DNA from 3 places in the Nocardioides sp. NPDC057767 genome. Region 3 is predicted to be linked to each of the others. Evidence: riboswitches for the same ligand, from Rfam matches in the RefSeq annotation. Region 3 holds a riboswitch; each other region holds the start of a gene.
What was found. A riboswitch is a leader RNA that binds a small molecule or an ion and turns the genes downstream of it on or off. The one in region 3 is predicted to bind cobalamin.
Positions count from the first base shown of each region.

Region 1: another riboswitch for cobalamin. It lies ahead of ACFVDI_RS03475 (VWA domain-containing protein); the one in region 3 lies ahead of ACFVDI_RS24800 (prenyltransferase/squalene oxidase repeat-containing protein).
Region 2: another riboswitch for cobalamin. It lies ahead of ACFVDI_RS12840 (ABC transporter substrate-binding protein); the one in region 3 lies ahead of ACFVDI_RS24800 (prenyltransferase/squalene oxidase repeat-containing protein).

Region 1 is NZ_JBHVKJ010000004.1:39,291-44,636, reverse strand. It holds gene ACFVDI_RS03475 (VWA domain-containing protein) at 1-1,826, opposite strand, end outside; cobalamin riboswitch at 1,851-1,993, opposite strand; gene cbiE (precorrin-6y C5,15-methyltransferase (decarboxylating) subunit CbiE) at 2,010-3,209, shown strand; gene bluB (5,6-dimethylbenzimidazole synthase) at 3,905-4,519, opposite strand; gene cobM (precorrin-4 C(11)-methyltransferase) at 4,519-5,271, opposite strand; gene cobJ (precorrin-3B C(17)-methyltransferase) at 5,268-5,346, opposite strand, start outside.
Region 2 is NZ_JBHVKJ010000021.1:25,546-30,891, forward strand. It holds gene ACFVDI_RS12825 (family 16 glycosylhydrolase) at 83-946, shown strand; gene ACFVDI_RS12830 (ABC transporter ATP-binding protein) at 943-1,710, opposite strand; gene ACFVDI_RS12835 (FecCD family ABC transporter permease) at 1,707-2,726, opposite strand; gene ACFVDI_RS12840 (ABC transporter substrate-binding protein) at 2,726-3,769, opposite strand; cobalamin riboswitch at 3,823-4,010, opposite strand; gene ACFVDI_RS12845 (NAD(P)H-dependent oxidoreductase) at 4,039-4,737, opposite strand; gene ACFVDI_RS12850 (sugar ABC transporter ATP-binding protein) at 4,916-5,346, shown strand, end outside.
Region 3 is NZ_JBHVKJ010000065.1:22,744-28,089, reverse strand. It holds gene ACFVDI_RS24810 (NYN domain-containing protein) at 30-788, shown strand; gene ACFVDI_RS24805 (glycoside hydrolase family 19 protein) at 804-1,469, opposite strand; cobalamin riboswitch at 1,538-1,670, shown strand; gene ACFVDI_RS24800 (prenyltransferase/squalene oxidase repeat-containing protein) at 1,736-2,809, shown strand; gene ACFVDI_RS24795 (hypothetical protein) at 2,803-3,420, shown strand; gene ACFVDI_RS24790 (CbiQ family ECF transporter T component) at 3,500-4,612, shown strand; gene ACFVDI_RS24785 (ABC transporter ATP-binding protein) at 4,609-5,346, shown strand, end outside.

The sequences.
Region 1 (5,346 bases), on a different contig from region 3:
CGGCCGTCCGTGACGACCACCAGCAGCGGCCGCAGATCGGGGTCGCGCAGATGCTCGCGCTGCAGCACCCGGGCGGCCTCGAGGAGGCCTTCGGCCAGCGGCGTACGTCCTCCGGCGGGCACCTCGTCCAGACGGGCTGCCGCGAGGTCGACCGACCCGGTCGGCGGCAGCACGAGCTCGGCGCCTTCGCCGCGGAAGGTGATCATCCCGACCTTGTCGCGGCGCCGGTAGGCGTCGAGGAGCAGCGAGAGGACCGCGGCCTTCACCTGCGCCATCCGCTTGCGCGCGGCCATCGACCCGGACGCGTCCACGCAGAAGAGCACCAGGTTGGCCTCGCGTCCCTCGCGGACCGCGGTGCGGAGGTCCTCGACCCGCAGCTCGACCTTCGCGGACGTACGCGGGCGGGCTGCCTGCTTGCCCGCGGCGGCCTTGAGCGTCTCGACGAGATGGAGCGAGCCGCGGACGCTGGTGTTCGCGCCGATCCGGCGGCCGCTGCTGCCGATCGCCTTGCTCCGGCCTCCGGTGCGGCCGGTGCCCAGTCCGGTGACGGTCAGGAGGCGGGGGCGGTAGGCAGGGGCGGCAGCGGTGACGGACTCGGGGGCGGGAGCGGAGGGCGTGGGCGGCGCGTCGGGTCGGTCGTCCGCGGAATCGGCTGTGTTGGTCTCGGCACCGTCTCGCTGGCGCTCGCCGGGCTCGACCGACTGGGGTTCCGCGACCCCGTCGTCGGTGGTCGATGTCTCCTCGTGGGAGGTCTCGACAGGCTCGACCTCCGGGGGCGGCTCGGGTGGCAGCTCCTCGTCGCCGAGGATGCGGTCGAGGAGGTCCTCGTCGAGGCCGGGAGCGTCGAAGGGGTTGCGACGGCGGCGGTGCGGCAGCGCGAGCAGTGCGGCGCGGCGGATGTCGGCGCGGGTGACCTCGGAGCGTCCGGCCCAGGCGGCGTGGGCGACGGCGGTGCGGGCGGTGACGATGTCGGCGCGGAGCCCGTCGACCTCGAAGGCCGCGCAGACCTCGGCGATCTTGAGCAGCCCGGGCGCGGTGAGCCGGACCTTGCCGACCAGCGCGCGGGCGGCCGAGATCCGGGCGGTCAGGTCGCGCTCGGCGGCGACATAGCGCTCGACGAACGCGGGAGCGTCCAGGTCGAAGGCCATCCGGCGGCGGACGACCTCGGCGCGCAGCGCGGGGTCCCGGGGCGCGGCGACCTCGACGGTGAGCCCGAAGCGGTCCAGCAGCTGCGGGCGCAGCTCGCCCTCCTCGGGGTTCATGGTGCCGATCAGTACGAATCGGGCGGCGTGCTCGACCGAGACCCCGTCGCGCTCGACCGAGACCCGGCCCATCGCGGCCGCGTCCAGCAGGAGGTCGACCAGGTGGTCGTGGAGCAGGTTGACCTCGTCCACGTACAGCAGGCCGCGGTGGGCCCGGGCGAGCAGTCCTGGCTCGAACTCGACCGCGCCGCGCGACAGCGCGCTCTCCAGGTGGAGCGAGCCGACGACCCGGTCCTCGGTGGCGCCCACCGGAAGCTCGACCAGCCGCACCGGCCGGCTCTCCACGACGGCGGCGGACCCGAACGGTCCGTCGGGCGACTCCGCGGACGGGTCGGCGGGGTCGATCGAGAACCGGTCCCCGGCGTAGACCGAGATCGAGGGCAGCACGGCCGCCAGGCCGCGTACGGCCGTCGACTTCGCGGTCCCCTTCTCGCCACGGACCAAGACCCCGCCGATCTCCGGGGAGATCGTGGTGAGCACGAGCGCGAGGCCCATGTCGTCGAGCCCTGTGGCCGAGTCGGCCTGGCAGCCGAGGACGGCAGAAAATGGGTAGTGCACCGGCATGAGAGGCTCCCGCTCCCTATCGCGTTGGTTGGTTGGACGCGAGGCCGGTCTTCGGACTTGTCGAGTCCCCGTGGTCGGAGCTCGATTCACCGCAGCGGGCCTGTGCCGGATTCTCACCGGCTTCCCAGATTCTCCCCAGTCGGGGCACCTCGCGCCTGTGCGCTCACTGTAGCGTCTGGCCTCATGATCGTCGTGGTGGGCATCGGTGCCGGAGGTTGGGACGAGATCCCCGTACGTCACCAGCAGCTGATCCGGGAGGCCGCGACCCTCCTCGGCGGCAAGCGTCATCTCGACGTCGTCCCTGACCTCCCCGGCCAGCGGCGCGAGCCCTGGCCCTCGCCGCTTCGCGATGGCCTTCCTGCGCTGCTCGAGTCGCTCCCGGCGGACGCTCCCGTCGTCGCGCTGGCCTCCGGCGATCCGCTGGTCTCCGGCATCGGGACGACCCTGATCTCGCTCCTCGGTCGGGAGAACGTACGCATCGAGCCGGCCGTCTCCTCCGTCTCCCTCGCCCGCGCCCGGATGGGCTGGCCGGCCGAGTCGTGCGCGGTCGTCAGCGTGGTCGGCCGCGACGTGTCGCTGGTCGGCCGCGAGCTCGCCCCCGGCCGCCGGATCCTGGCGCTCTCCTCAGACGGATCGACCCCGGCCTCGATCGCGAACCTCCTGGTCACGGCCGGTCTCGGTGGGTCCGTGATGACCGTGCTGGGCGAGCTGGGGGCGGAGACCGAGAGCTCGCGGACGGGCACGGCCTCGACCTGGGCGGGCGAGTCGCCACGGCTCAACATCGTGGCGATCGAGTGCGTCGGGGCGCCGCTGTTCGGCTGGGCGGCCGGTCTACCCGACGACGCCTTCGAGAACGACGGCCAGCTGACCAAGCGCGACCTGCGCGCCTCCGCCCTGGCCCGCCTGGCACCGACCCCCGGCGAACACCTGTGGGACGTCGGCGCCGGTGCCGGATCGGTCGGAATCGAGTGGATGCGGGCGCACCCTTCCTGCACCACGACGGCCATCGAGGGCAACTCCGAGCGGGCAGCCCGGATCGCTCGTAACGCCGCCCGTCTCGGCGTACCGAGCCTGACCGTCGTCGAAGGTCGTGCCCCGGATGCGTTGCGCGATCTCCCGGCGCCCGACGCGATCTTCATCGGCGGCGGCGCGACCCGCCCCGGCGTCCTCGACGCCTGCCTCGCCGCCCTCCGCCCCGGCGGTCGTCTCGTCGTCCACGGCGTCACCCTGGAGACCGAGCAGCTCCTCGCAGGGCTCTACGAAGATCGCGGCGGCGAACTCACCCGCATCGCCGTCGAGACCACCGCCCCGATCGGTTCCTTCACCGGCTGGGCGCCTGCGCGCACCGTCACGCAATGGGCCTACACGGCCAACAGATCCTGATCCCCCGCCCGGCCCTCGCGGCCCTGGTGAACAAGGTGCTGCCACCGTGCACTATCGCTGCCGCTGCACGACCGGTTTACACCTGACTGGTATGCGATGGACGCCCCGATGGTCCCGGCCTAGCGTCGTCACATGCTGATCACCACGCAGCAAGCATGTGAGCGCCTGGCGAGAGTCCATCTCCTTGGCCGCAACCAGGCGCTGCGCATCCTGCAGTCAGGGCTCGCCGGCCCGCGCACGCGAGTCGGCTCGGCGTACCGGTACGAAGCCGACGCGATCGAGCGTCTCCTCGCCCGGCCACGCAGCACCGACGAGGCCCTCGACCGGCATCAGCCGTTCATCGCGCGGATCGGCCGCACCAGACCCTTCGACCTCGACGCCACCTGGGAGGAGCAGCGCGCAGACGTCGCGACGGGTTGGTACCTTCCCTCGCTCGCCTACCACCAGATGCGTCCACGTCTCCCGGCCTCCCACCGGGCAGACTCACACTCGGTCCTCCCGGCGACTGGTTCTCGGAGTTCGAGGACACCTGGCTGCCGATCGAGAACGGAGCGACCTGGACACTGTGGGGTGCCCTCAACTCCACTCCGTCACGCGCCGACCCGCGCAGCATGTACTTCTGGGACCAACTGGAGGAGGAGCGCGACCGGAAGCGCCTCTACTCGACCGGTCGCCACCAGGCCCTGGCCCGCACCCTAGAAAGTCTCGTCGTGGAGCACCGTCGAGAGCGGTGAGCGGTGGCGCCAGCCGAAGCGCTCCAGGTCGGGGACATCGGGGAGATCCTCGACGTGACCGACGCAGAGCCAGGCGACAGGACGTACGCCCTCGGGCATCCCGACCAGGTCGCGCAGGAACTCCTCGCGGTAGAAGCTGACCCAGCCGACGCCGAGGCCCTCGGCGGTGGCGGCGAGCCAGAGGTTCTGGATGGCGCAGACGACCGAGTAGAGGCCGGCGTCGGCGATGGCGTGGCGGCCGAGGACGTTGGGGCCGCCACGGCTCGGGTCGTAGCCGACCACGACCCCCAGCCCGGACTCGCGGATGCCCTCGATCTTGATCCGGGAGAAGGTCTCGGCCCGCTCGCCGGACAGGGTGGCGGCGAAGGTCTCACGCTCGGTCGCGACGTGGGAGTGGAAGCGCTCGAGGCGGTCGGCGTCGCGTACGAGCACGAAGTCCCACGGCTGCGACATCCCGACGCTCGGGGCGGCGTGGGCGGCGGACAGGACCCGCTCCAGGACATCCGGAGCCACCGGCTCGCCGGTGAACTCGGCACGGGTGTCCCGACGACGGTTGATGGCGTCGTAGAGGTCCATCAGGCACGCACCCTGGCAGCGTCGTAGAGGAACGACTCACCGCCGGCGCGGGCCAGCGCGGGCCCGGCCAGGATGACGGCGGCCTGGCGCAGGCCGGCGTCCTCGACCGCGTCGGCGATCGTCGACACGGTCCCCCGCAGCACCTTCTCCTCGGGCTGGCTGGCGCGGTAGACGACCACGACCGGACACTCCGGGCCGTAGAAGGGCAACAGCTCGGCCATCAGCTCGCGGGTGCGCCGGATCGCCAGGTGGAGCACCAGGGTGGCGCCGGTGGCGGCGTACGCAGCCAGCGACTCCCCCTCCGGCATGGCCGTCGACCGGGCCTGGGTGCGGGTGAGGACCACCGACTGGGCCACCAGCGGCACGGTGAGCTCGCGTCCGACCAGCGCAGCGGCGGCAGCGTAGGCCGGTACGCCAGGGGTCACGTCCCACGGCACCTCGGCGGCGTCGAGCCGCCGGGTCTGCTCGGCCACGGCCGAGTAGACCGACGGGTCACCCGACACGAGGCGTACGACCTGCTTACCGCCCCGGTGAGCGGTGATGATCGCACCGACGATCTGGTCCAGATCGAGCTTCTGGGTGTCGACGAGCGAGGCCGACGGACTGCAGTGGGCCAGGACCTCGGGATCCAGATAGGTGCCGGGATAGAGCACCACGTCGGCGGCCTCGAGCAGCCTCGTCGCGCGCACGGTCAGCAGGTCCGCCGCGCCGGGCCCGGCACCGACGAAGTGGACGGTCATCGGATCGGTCATCGGACATACCTCGGCGTCCAGACCTGTCCTGCCGCGGTCACCCGGGTCGAGCTCGCCCCCACGATGACCAGACAC
Region 2 (5,346 bases), on a different contig from region 3:
GACGTGGCCCGGCGTTTCCGTTCCCGAGGAGGGCCAATAACTGTAAGGTCGCTTTACAGTTAACCCCATGAAGGAGCGTTCGATGCGTAGCTCGAGGATCCGCACCATCCGCACCACATTGACCATGACCGCAGCTCTGGCACTCGTCCTGGTCGCCCCGCTGGCCGCGCCGGCCGCAGTGCCCAGCCCGGAGGCCGGGCCATCCCGAGCCGGAGAGGTGGAGGCCGCCGCCCTGACCTGGTCCGACGAGTTCGACGGGCCCGCCGGCAGCGCGCCCAACCCCGCCAACTGGAACCACGAGACCGGCGGCGGTGGCTGGGGCAACAACGAGCTGCAGACCTACACCGACTCCCGCGACAACTCCGCGCTCGACGGCAACGGCAACCTGGTCATCACCGCCCGGCAGAGCGGGGGCGGCTACACCTCGGCCCGCCTCACCACCAAGGGCAAGGTCCAGCCTAAGTTCGGACGGCTCGAGGCGCGCATCCAGATCCCGCGCGGGCAGGGCATCTGGCCGGCGTTCTGGATGCTGGGCGGCCAGTTCCCGAGCACGCCGTGGCCCAACGCCGGCGAGATCGACATCATGGAGAACGTCGGCTACGAACCCCACCTCGTGCACGGCACGCTGCACGGCCCGGGCTACTCCGGCGGCAACGGCATCACCGGGCAGTACATGCACCCGCAGGGCTGGTCCTTCGCCGACACGTTCCACACCTTCGCGATCGACTGGCGGCCCGGCTCGATCACCTGGTCCGTCGACGGCGTCGCCTACCAGACCTTCACCACCGCCAACACCGGCGCCAATCCCTGGGTCTTCGACCAGCCGTTCTTCTTCATCCTCAACGTCGCGGTCGGCGGCAACTGGCCCGGCAACCCCGACGGCACGACCCAGTTCCCGCAGCGCATGGTCGTGGACTACGTACGCGTCTACGACTCGCAGCTCTAGGCGGTGACCGGGCCGAGGAAGCGGATGACGACGCCCTCGTCGTGGTGCACCCGGGCGCGAACTCCGTAGACCTCGGCGATGAGGGACTCGGTCAGCACCTCGGCGGGCGGGCCGCCGGCCACGACGCGACCCTCGGCGAGCACGAAGACCTGGTCGCAGTAGGCGGCGGCGAGGTTGAGGTCGTGCAGGGCGACGAGGCAGGTCGTGGGCATCCGGCGGACCAGCGCGAGCAGCGCCAGCTGATGACGTACGTCGAGGTGGTTCGTCGGCTCGTCCAGGAGCAGGATCTCCGGTTCCTGGGCGAGCGCCCGCGCGATCTGCGTACGCTGCCGCTCACCGCCCGACAGGGTCGAGAAGCGCTGCTCGAGGCGGTCGGCGATCCCGGCGTGGGCGGCCGCCTCCTCGATGACGGCGCGGTCCCGGGCACTGTCGGGCGCCCAGGCCGGGCGGTGCGGGATCCGGCCGAGGGCGACGACGTCGCGTACGCGGAGGTCCTGACTGGTCGTCGGTTCCTGCTCGACGACCGCGAGCCGGCGCGCCAGGCGGCGCCGGGACATCCCGGCGAGCGGGCTGCCGTCGAGGAGGACGCCGCCCGAGTCCGGCGGCCGGAGGCCGGCCAGGATCCGGATCAGGGAGGACTTCCCGGACCCGTTGGGTCCGAGCAGCCCGATGGTGGAGCCGTCCTCGACCTGGAGGGACACGTCGTCGACGACGAGTCGGCCGCGAGGGGCCCAGTGGACGCGTTCGGCCTCCAGCGCGATCATCGCCGGGCCCTCATCAGCACCAGGGCGAAGGCCGGCACCCCGACCAGCGCGGTCGCCACTCCGACGGGGAGCTCCTCGGGATCGATCACGGTCCGGGCGGCGGTGTCGACCCAGATCAGGAAGATCGCGCCGAGCAGCGCGGTGGCCGGGAGCAGCAGCCGGTGCCCGACCCCGACCAGCGCGCGGGCCAGGTGGGGGAGGACCAGCCCGACGAAGCCGATCGCCCCGGACGTGGCGACGATGACGGCGGTCATCAGCGCCGTCAGCACGAGGAGCACCGCCCGGATCCGCGCGACATCGACCCCGAGCGAGGCCGCCGCGTCGTTGCCGAACGCGAACGCGTCCAGCCATCCGGCGCCGAGGATGCAGCAGAGCAGCCCGCCGAGCACGATCACGCCGCACACGAGTACGTCGGTCCAGCTCGCCGAGGAGAGCGACCCGAGCAGCCAGAACAGCACCCCGCGCGTCTGCTCGGCGTCGGCCGCGGTGAACACGATGAATGAGGTGAGCGCCGAGCAGAGCTGGGTCGCGGCGATCCCGGCGAGGATGAGCCGGTCGGTGGTGCCGCCGGCGAGCGAGGCGAGCAGCAGCACGAGGGCGAACGACGCGAGCGCACCGGCGAACGCCCCGGTGGAGAGCCCGATCGCACCCGACCCGACGCCGAGGACGACGATCGAGACCGCGCCGGTCGAGGCGCCCGAGGAGATGCCGAGCACGAACGGGTCGGCGAGCGGGTTGCGCAGCAGCGACTGCAGGATGACCCCGCAGATGGCCAGGCCCGCACCGCAGATCCCCGCGAGCAACGTACGCGGCAGCCGCAGGTCCCACACGATGCTCTGCTGGAGCAGGGTCAGGCCGGAGGACCCGAGCCCGGCCCGGTCGGCGACGACGCCGTAGACGTCGGTGATGCTGAGGTCGGAGGGGCCGACGGTGATGGCGCCCGCCACCGAGGCGACCACCACCAGGGGAGCCAGCGCCAGCAGAATGCCGGCGCGGGGGACGCGGCGCGCCGACATCAGCGGAGGCCGAGGGCGGCCAGCTGGTCGGCGACGTTCTCGACCGCGTAGACGGTGCGGATCGAGGGATTGAGCTCGGCGCCGGAGACCGTCACGAAGCGGTCGTTGCGGACCGCGTCCATCCGGGCGGTGACCGGGTTGCTCTTCAGGTAGTCGATCTTGGCGCGAGCGGTCTCGGCGGTCTGGCTCTTGCGGGTCAGGTCGCCGAGGACGATGACGTCGGGGTTGCGCTCGGCGACGGTCTCCCAGTTGATCTGCGGCCACTCGTCGGTGGTGTCGTCGAAGACGTTCTCCACGCCGAGGGTGCGGCCGATGATGCCGGGACCGCCGCAGCAGCCGGCCAGGTAGGGCGACTCGGAGTTGGCGAACCAGTACATCGCGCTCACCTCACCGGAGGGCGCCTTCGTCCGGGCGGCCTCCAGTCGCTGCGACAGGTCGGCGACCAGGCTCTCGCCGCGTTCGGGGACGCCGAAGATCCGTGCCAGGTCGGTGATCTCCTGGAAGATCGTCTCGATCTCGAGGGGGTCGACACGGGTGCCGTCGTCGTCGCCCTCGTTGTCCTTGACGCACTCGGCGGGCGAGAGGTAGGAGCCGACACCCAGCTTCTCCAGGTCCTCCGGCGTGGTCACCCCGCCCTCGCCCAGGGTGCTGATGAAGGAGGCGGTGACGAAGTCGGGCTCGGCCTCCAGGACGCGCTCGTAGGAGGGCCAGTTGTCGGCGAGCCGCGGCACGCGTTCGTTGTCCTCGGCGAGCGAGTCGAGCACCGGGTCGGTCCACACCGCGGTGCCGGCCATCCGGTCGGCGAGGCCGAGCGAGAGCAGGATCTCGGTCGAGCTCTGGTTGAGCGAGACCGCCCGCTCGGGCGGCGCCTCGAGGGTGATCTCGCGACCGCAGTTGGTCAGCGTGAGCGGGAAGCCGGCGGTGCTGGCGGTGGCAGCCTTCTTCGCGTCGGCGGGCCGGTCGGCACCGCAGCCGGTCAGGGTGGCGCCGAGCGCCAGCACGGCGCTCGCGGTGATCGTTCGGATGGTGCGAGACAGGTGCACGTCGGTCCTCGAGCGGGTCGCGGGCTGGTGCGCGTCGCCCGTGCTGACCGGCAGCGGTCTGCTGCAGGGCCAGCAGGTCTTCGGACTCGGGATCGACCGGCGCGAGACGCCTTCCCAGACCCGAGGGCCCAGTGGCACAGTGTCCCGTCCGTCACCCACACCGCTGCGCGTCAGTCCCGGGCTCTCACCGGGTTCCCGTGCCGGGACTGCGTCCCGAGCGGCTGGCCCGAAGACCGTAGCAGGAGTGCCCGCCCGCCGCCGTGACGCCCTCAGCCCTCGCGATGGGCGCTGAGCCCGTCCTGCCCAGGTGCGACCGAGTCGTGGAGCTTGATCGTGTGGTCGTACTGCTCCTCGACCATCGGCCGGTAGGCGATCCGCGGCTCCGTCATCACACCCTCGAGACGTACGCTCAGGTCGGCCTCGATCCGTGCCATGACCTCGGCGTCGACGACGTCGGCGTCGGTGATCAGGTGCGGGCGCAGCGGGTCCATCCCGGTGTACCAGAACGTGCCGTGCAGCAGCGGCCACAGGACGTCCTCGATGTGGCCGCTGATCCCACGCGGGCCCAGGGTCGCGGCCCGGTCGCCGGCCGTGACGATGGTCAGGGCGCGCTTGCCGGCCAGGCCGCCCTTGCCGTACTTGAGCGGCTTGCCGGTCTCCGGGTCCGGTACGTCGAAGGCGAATCCCGACTCGAAGACCCGATCGATCCAGCCCTTGAGGATGGCCGGCACCGAATACCACCACAGCGGGAACTGCATGACCAGCAGATCTGCCTCCCGCAGGCGGTCCTGGTGGCGGCGTACGTCGGCCTCGCCCCGTTCCACCAGAAGTGGATTGAAACCTTCTCGATAGAGGTCGATCTCGTCGACGGTCCAGCCGGCCGCGACGAGAGCGTTGCGGCCCGCCTCCTGCAGCCGTCCGTTGAGTGACGAGGCGTGCGGATGTGCCCATACCCAGAGTGCGTGCATGGGTCTCTGAACGCGGTCTGACGCGGCAGGATTCCCGCGCGGATGTGGGTTGGCGTGGTGCCGGTCTGACGGCAAAGTCCGAACCTCGCTCAAATTAGCGGCCGAAGAGTGTTGACGTATGTGATTGCCATCACTAGCGTAAACCAGGCTTGAAACCTTTCAATTCGAGGAGCTGCCCATGCCGGACACACCCGCCGCACTGGAGCTGCGGGACGTGGCCAAGTCGTTCGGCCCCGTACGCGCCCTCCGGTCTGGAAGCCTCCGGGTCGAGGCCGGATCCATCCACGCGCTCGTGGGGGAGAACGGGGCCGGGAAGTCGACCCTGGTCAAGATCGTCGCCGGGCTCTACCGCCGCGACGCCGGCGACTACCTGCTCTCCGGGGAGCAGGTCGACTTCCGCAACACCGCCGAGGCCAAGCAGGCCGGCGTCGCGGTCATCTACCAGGAGCCGACCCTCTTTCCCGACCTCTCGGTCACCGAGAACATCTTCATGGGGCGCCAGCCGACCAACCGCTGGGGCAGGATCGACCGCGCCGCGATGCGCACCGAGGTCGTCGAGCTCTTCGCCCGGCTCGGTGTGCCGATCGAGCCCGAGCGCCCGACCGAGGG
Region 3 (5,346 bases):
CGGTGGGTGGCACTGGCAGACTGTCCGGCGTGACCGAGCCGTTTCGTATCGCCCTGCTCATCGACGCCGACAACGCCCCAGCGGCCAAGATCGACGCGATCCTGAACGACCTGGCCGAGTACGGCGAGGTGACCATCCGGCGGGCCTACGGGAACTGGACCAAGCCCGAGCTCAAGGGCTGGATCGAGGAGCTGCACGACGCGGCCATCCGGCCGATGCAGCAGTTCGACCTGACCGCCCACAAGAACGCCTCCGACATGGCGCTCGCCATCGACGCCGTCGAGCTGCTGCACGCGGCGATCCCGGACGCGTTCGCGCTGGTCTCCTCCGACTCCGACTTCACCCCGCTGGTGCACTACCTGCGCGAGAAGGGGCGCGCCGTCTACGGCTACGGCCGGGAGAAGACGCCGGCCCCGTTCAAGAGCGCCTGCACCCGGTTCACCGTGGTCGAGAAGCTCGGCGGCTCCGAGGAGGAGACCGACACCGACTCCGAGGCCGGCGCCACCCCCGCCCGCAAGCAGTCCTCCTCGGCGACCACGGGACAGGTCCTGAAGCGCAACGCCCGGTTGATCCAGCTGCTGCGCAACTCCATCGCCGCGGCCGCCGACGACGACGGCTGGGCCCTGGTCGGCACGGTCGTCTCCCGCATCCGCAACCAGTCCTCCGAGGACCCGCGCAACTACGGCTACGCCACCTGGACCAAGCTCATCAAGGCGATCGACCTCTTCGAGCTCAAGGACGAGGGCACCTCGGCGATCGCGGTCAGCGACAAGCGCAACAAGAAGTGACGTACGTCTGCAGGTCTAGGACGCGTCCGCGGTGAGGTCCTGGTCGTCTGCCTTCTTCGGCTTCGGGCGGGTGCAGTCGATCCCCTTGGGAACCGAGCCGTCGAGGTGCTTCAGCGCGGCCTTGAAGTCGCGGCAGCGCTCGGCGTCCTCCTCCTTGTTGGCGGGATAGCCGATCGCCGCGTTGACCTTGCCCATCTCGAGGGCGTCGGCGAGCGGGTTGATATCGCGGGCGACGGTCCAGTACCACCGCGAGATCGGCGCGCTGTGGTCCAGGGACCGGGCCAGCTCGGGGCGGCGGCGAAGGTCGATGCCGAAGTAGGCGCCGGCGTCGGTGTAGTTGGCCTCGCCGGTCAGCTGGATGTAGCCGCGGCCGGCGTACTTCCGCTTGTCGTGGGGGCCCTTGGCGTCGTGGTGGAAGGAGCTCTCGTTGGCGAGCGTGGCCAGGTAGGCCGCCTGCCGGTAGGAGGTCGTGATCCGGGCGTCGGACATGGCCCGGTTGAGGGTCGGCAGCCCGGTCTCGACGGTCTTCCTGTCACCGACCTTGTCGCCGAACATGGCAACCAGATCGGCGTACGTGACCGAGGTTCGAGCCGGTGCCGCGACGGCCGTCGTGGCTGGGCAGAGGGAGAGCACGGTGGCCGAGATCGAGGTTGCGACAAGGCCGAGAATCCTGTGGCGCATGGGGACAGAGTGACTGCTCGACGGCGATCCCGCAAGCAGGGACGACCCGGCATAAGATGACCCCCGAATCAAGCAGAGCCTCAATCAACACACGCCGTGGTGGGGGAAGCCGGTCGAATCCCGGCGCTGACCCGCAACCGTAGGCCCAGGACATCGGGTCCTGGGCGAGCCGGAGCACCTGCCGACGGGCGCGTACTGACCTGACGCTGTCGTGGAAAGCAGCGGGTCGGCCCTGGGCCTTCCCGACGAACAGCGCGGAAGGAACCATGAAGAAGACCGTCATCGGTGGCATCGCCGCCGCCCTCGCCCTCACCTCGCTCGCCGGCTGCGGCGAGAAGGCCGTCGAGGAGGGGGAGAAGCCCACCTACGACGCGAAGGTGTCGACCTCCGTGGCCGACTGGCTCGTCGCCCAGGCGCCGAAGGGTGTGGCCCGCAACGCGCAGTACGGCACCGACGACTTCGGGCTCAGCGCCGACATCGGGATCGCGCTGGCCGAGGTCGGTGGCTACGACGAGGAGATCGCCACGATCGCCGCGGCCGTGATGGAGAACAAGTCGGCTTACACCTCGCCCGGGTTCGGCACCGTGACCTCGGCCGGGGCCACCGCGAAGGCGCTCGTCCTCCAGCAGAACATCGACGCCTCCGACCCCGGTCTGCTGAAGCAGCTCGAGGGCACCGTCGGTGAGAACGGCCGCATCGCCGACAAGCTCGACCCCGAGAACAAGGAGGCGGCCGACTACTCCAACACCATCGGGCAGTCGTACGCCGTCTGGGCACTGAGCAACGCCGAGAGCAAGAAGGCCACCGCCGCCGCGGATTTCCTGGCCGGGCAGCAGTGCGAGGAGGGCTGGTTCCGGGTCACGTTCACGGCTGACCCCGCGGCCGCCGACCAGACCTGCGACGGTGACCCGAAGGCCGCTCCGGATGCCGACGCCACCGCGTTCGCGTTGATCGCGCTGTCCTCGGTCGCCTCTCCCGAGGCCGAGAAGGCCGTCGAGGCTGGCGTCGAGTGGCTGAAGGAGACCCAGGCGGAGGACGGTTCGTTCAAGGCGGCGACCGGCAACATCGCCAACTCCAACACCACCGGCCTGGCCGGGTGGGCGTTCGGTCGCGCCGGTGAGACCGATGCTGCCGAGAAGGCCGCGACCTGGGTCTCCGAGCACGTCGTGACCTGCGGTGACGACATCGGGGCGGTGGCCTACGACGACGCCGCCCTGGCCGAGGGCAACACCAAGGGGCTGACCAAGGAGTCCGAGGGGATGTACCGCCTCGCGGCCGCCCAGGCGCTGCCATCCCTCGTCTTCCTGCCCAAGGACGCGACCACGAAGACCGCGTGCTGAGCCTACGGTCCGCGATGGTGGCCCTGGCGATCCTCGCCGGGGCCACCGCACCCGTCCTCACCCCGGCTTCGGCTTCTGCCGCAGAGGCATGTGACGGCGTCACCGTCGTCGTCGAGCCCAACGCGCTGGGCGGCGACCCCGAGGTCACCTGCGTCCGGCCCGAGGAGGGCGACACCGGTGCCGACCTCTTCGAGAAGGCAGGGCATCCGCTCACCTACGTGACCTCGATGCCCAGCGTCGTCTGCCGTGTCGACGGCCGGCCGAAGACCGCCGGCTGTGCCCAGATGCCTCCCGCCGACGCCTACTGGTCCCTGTGGGTCACCGACGAATCCGGGGCCTGGAGCTATGCCTCCAGAAATGTTACCGAAATCAGCGTGACCTCCGGGCAGGGTGTTGCGTTCACGTGGATAGACGACGATGTCGTTACCGCTCCGGCGACGGTGCTTGGGGATGCTGTGGGGGCGCCCTCAAGCCCGTCGCCGGAGTCATCTCCGGAGGACTCACCCTCTGACTCGACCTCCGAGCCCCGGCAGCTGCCCGTCTGGGTCGCTCCCGCCGGGATCCTCGCCCTCTTCTCCGTCGCCGGTGTCGTCTGGTGGCGTCGGCGATGAGCGAGCGTCAGCGAGCGAACAATGGATCTTTCATCGGACCGCGTCCGTACCCTGGCGCATGCGCTACGGAGGCGGTCCGATGAGCACCTTGATTCGCGAGGCCGCGATCGCGCGCCTGCCCCGTGATCTGCACCCCGTCGCCTGGTGGGTGTGGGCGATCGGGCTGGCTGCGTACGCCTCCTTCACCACCAACCCGCTGCTGCTCCTGCTCTTGGTGGGGGTGGTCTCGGTCGTGGTCGCGGCCCGTCGCGGTGAGCAACCGTGGGCGAAGGCGTTCCGGCTCTACGTCGGCCTCGCCCTGTTCATCGTCGCGACCCGGGTGCTCTTCAGGGTGCTCCTGGGCGCCGTGCCGGGTCATGTGCTCATCGATCTGCCCGAGATCCCGCTTCCCGATTGGGTGCTCGGGATCCGGCTGCTCGGGCCGCTCACCCGCGAGGCGCTGCTCGCGGGCCTCTACGACGGTATGCGGCTCGGTGTGATCGTGATCTGCGTCGGTGCGGCCAACGCACTGGCCAACCCGAAGCGACTGTTGCGGTCGCTGCCGCCCGCGCTCTACGAGATCGGCACCGCCGTGGTGGTGGCGGTGACCGTGCTGCCCCAGCTGGCCGAGTCGGTGCAGCGGGTCCGCGCCGCGCAGCGGCTGCGGGCAGGGGCGACCGGAAGGGTCAAGCGGCTGCGCCGCTTCCTGGTGCCGGTGCTCGAGGACGCCCTGGAGCGGTCGATGGCGCTGGCGGCCGGCATGGACACACGCGGCTACGGACGTACGGCCGGGATCCCGGCTGCCACCAGGCGGGTCACCTCGGGGCTGATGCTGGTCTCGCTCGTGGGTCTCTGCGCCGGCGTCTACGCGGTGCTGGACGGGACCACGCCCGGCTGGCTGGCGGCCACCATGCTGGTGCTCGGCGTCGGCTCCGCGGCCATCGGGCTGAGGCTGGCCGGTCGCCGGGTGTCGCGGACCGTCTACCGGCCCGACCGGTGGCGCTGGCCGGAGGTCGTGGTGGCGCTGAGCGGCGTGCTGGTCGCGGTCGTGGGCTGGTGGGTCGCCCGGTCGCAGGTCCCGGTGGCCTTTCCCGGGGTGAGCACCGCGCCCGGGGTCACGCTGACGGCCATGGCAGGAGTGCTCGTCGGGCTGGTCCCGGCGGTCGCCGCGCCGGTGCCGGCATCACTCGTCGAGGAGGAGACAGCCGCATGATCGAGCTGCGAGGGATCACGTTCACCCCGCCCGACTCCTCCGAGCACGTGCTCAAGGACGTCGATCTCACCATCGAGGAGGGCGAGCTGCTGCTCGTCTCCGGCCCCACCGGCTCCGGGAAGTCGACGCTTCTCGGCGTCATCGCCGGCCTGGTGCCCCGCTTCTCCGGCGGCGTGCTGGAGGGTGACCTGCTGCTGGACGGCGCCTCGATCATCCGTACGCCGCCGCGCGAGCGCGCCGGGATCATCGGCTACGTCGGTCAGGACCCGGTGGCCGGCTTCGTCACCGACACGGTCGAGGAGGAGCTGGCCTACGGGATGGAGCAGCTCGGGCTCCCGCCGGCGACCATGCGGCGCCGGGTCGAGGAGACCCTCGACCTGCTCGGCATCGCCGAGCTGCGGCAGCGGTCGCTGCGTACGCTCTCGGGCGGGCAGCAGCAGCGCGTCGCGATCGGCTCCGTGCTCACCACCCACCCGCGGGTGGTCGTGCTCGACGAGCCCACCTCCGCCCTCGACCCCACCGCCGCCGAGGACGTGCTCGCCACCATCACCCGGCTCGTGCACGACCTCGGCACCTCCGTGGTCCTCGCCGAGCACCGCCTCGAGCGCGTCGTACCCTTCGCCGACCGGATCGCGCTCCTCGTCGGCGACGGCTCCGTCGCTGTCGGCGACCCCGCCGACATCCTCGAGGACTCGCCCGTCGTGCCGCCGCTCGTCGAGCTCGGCCGCCAGCTC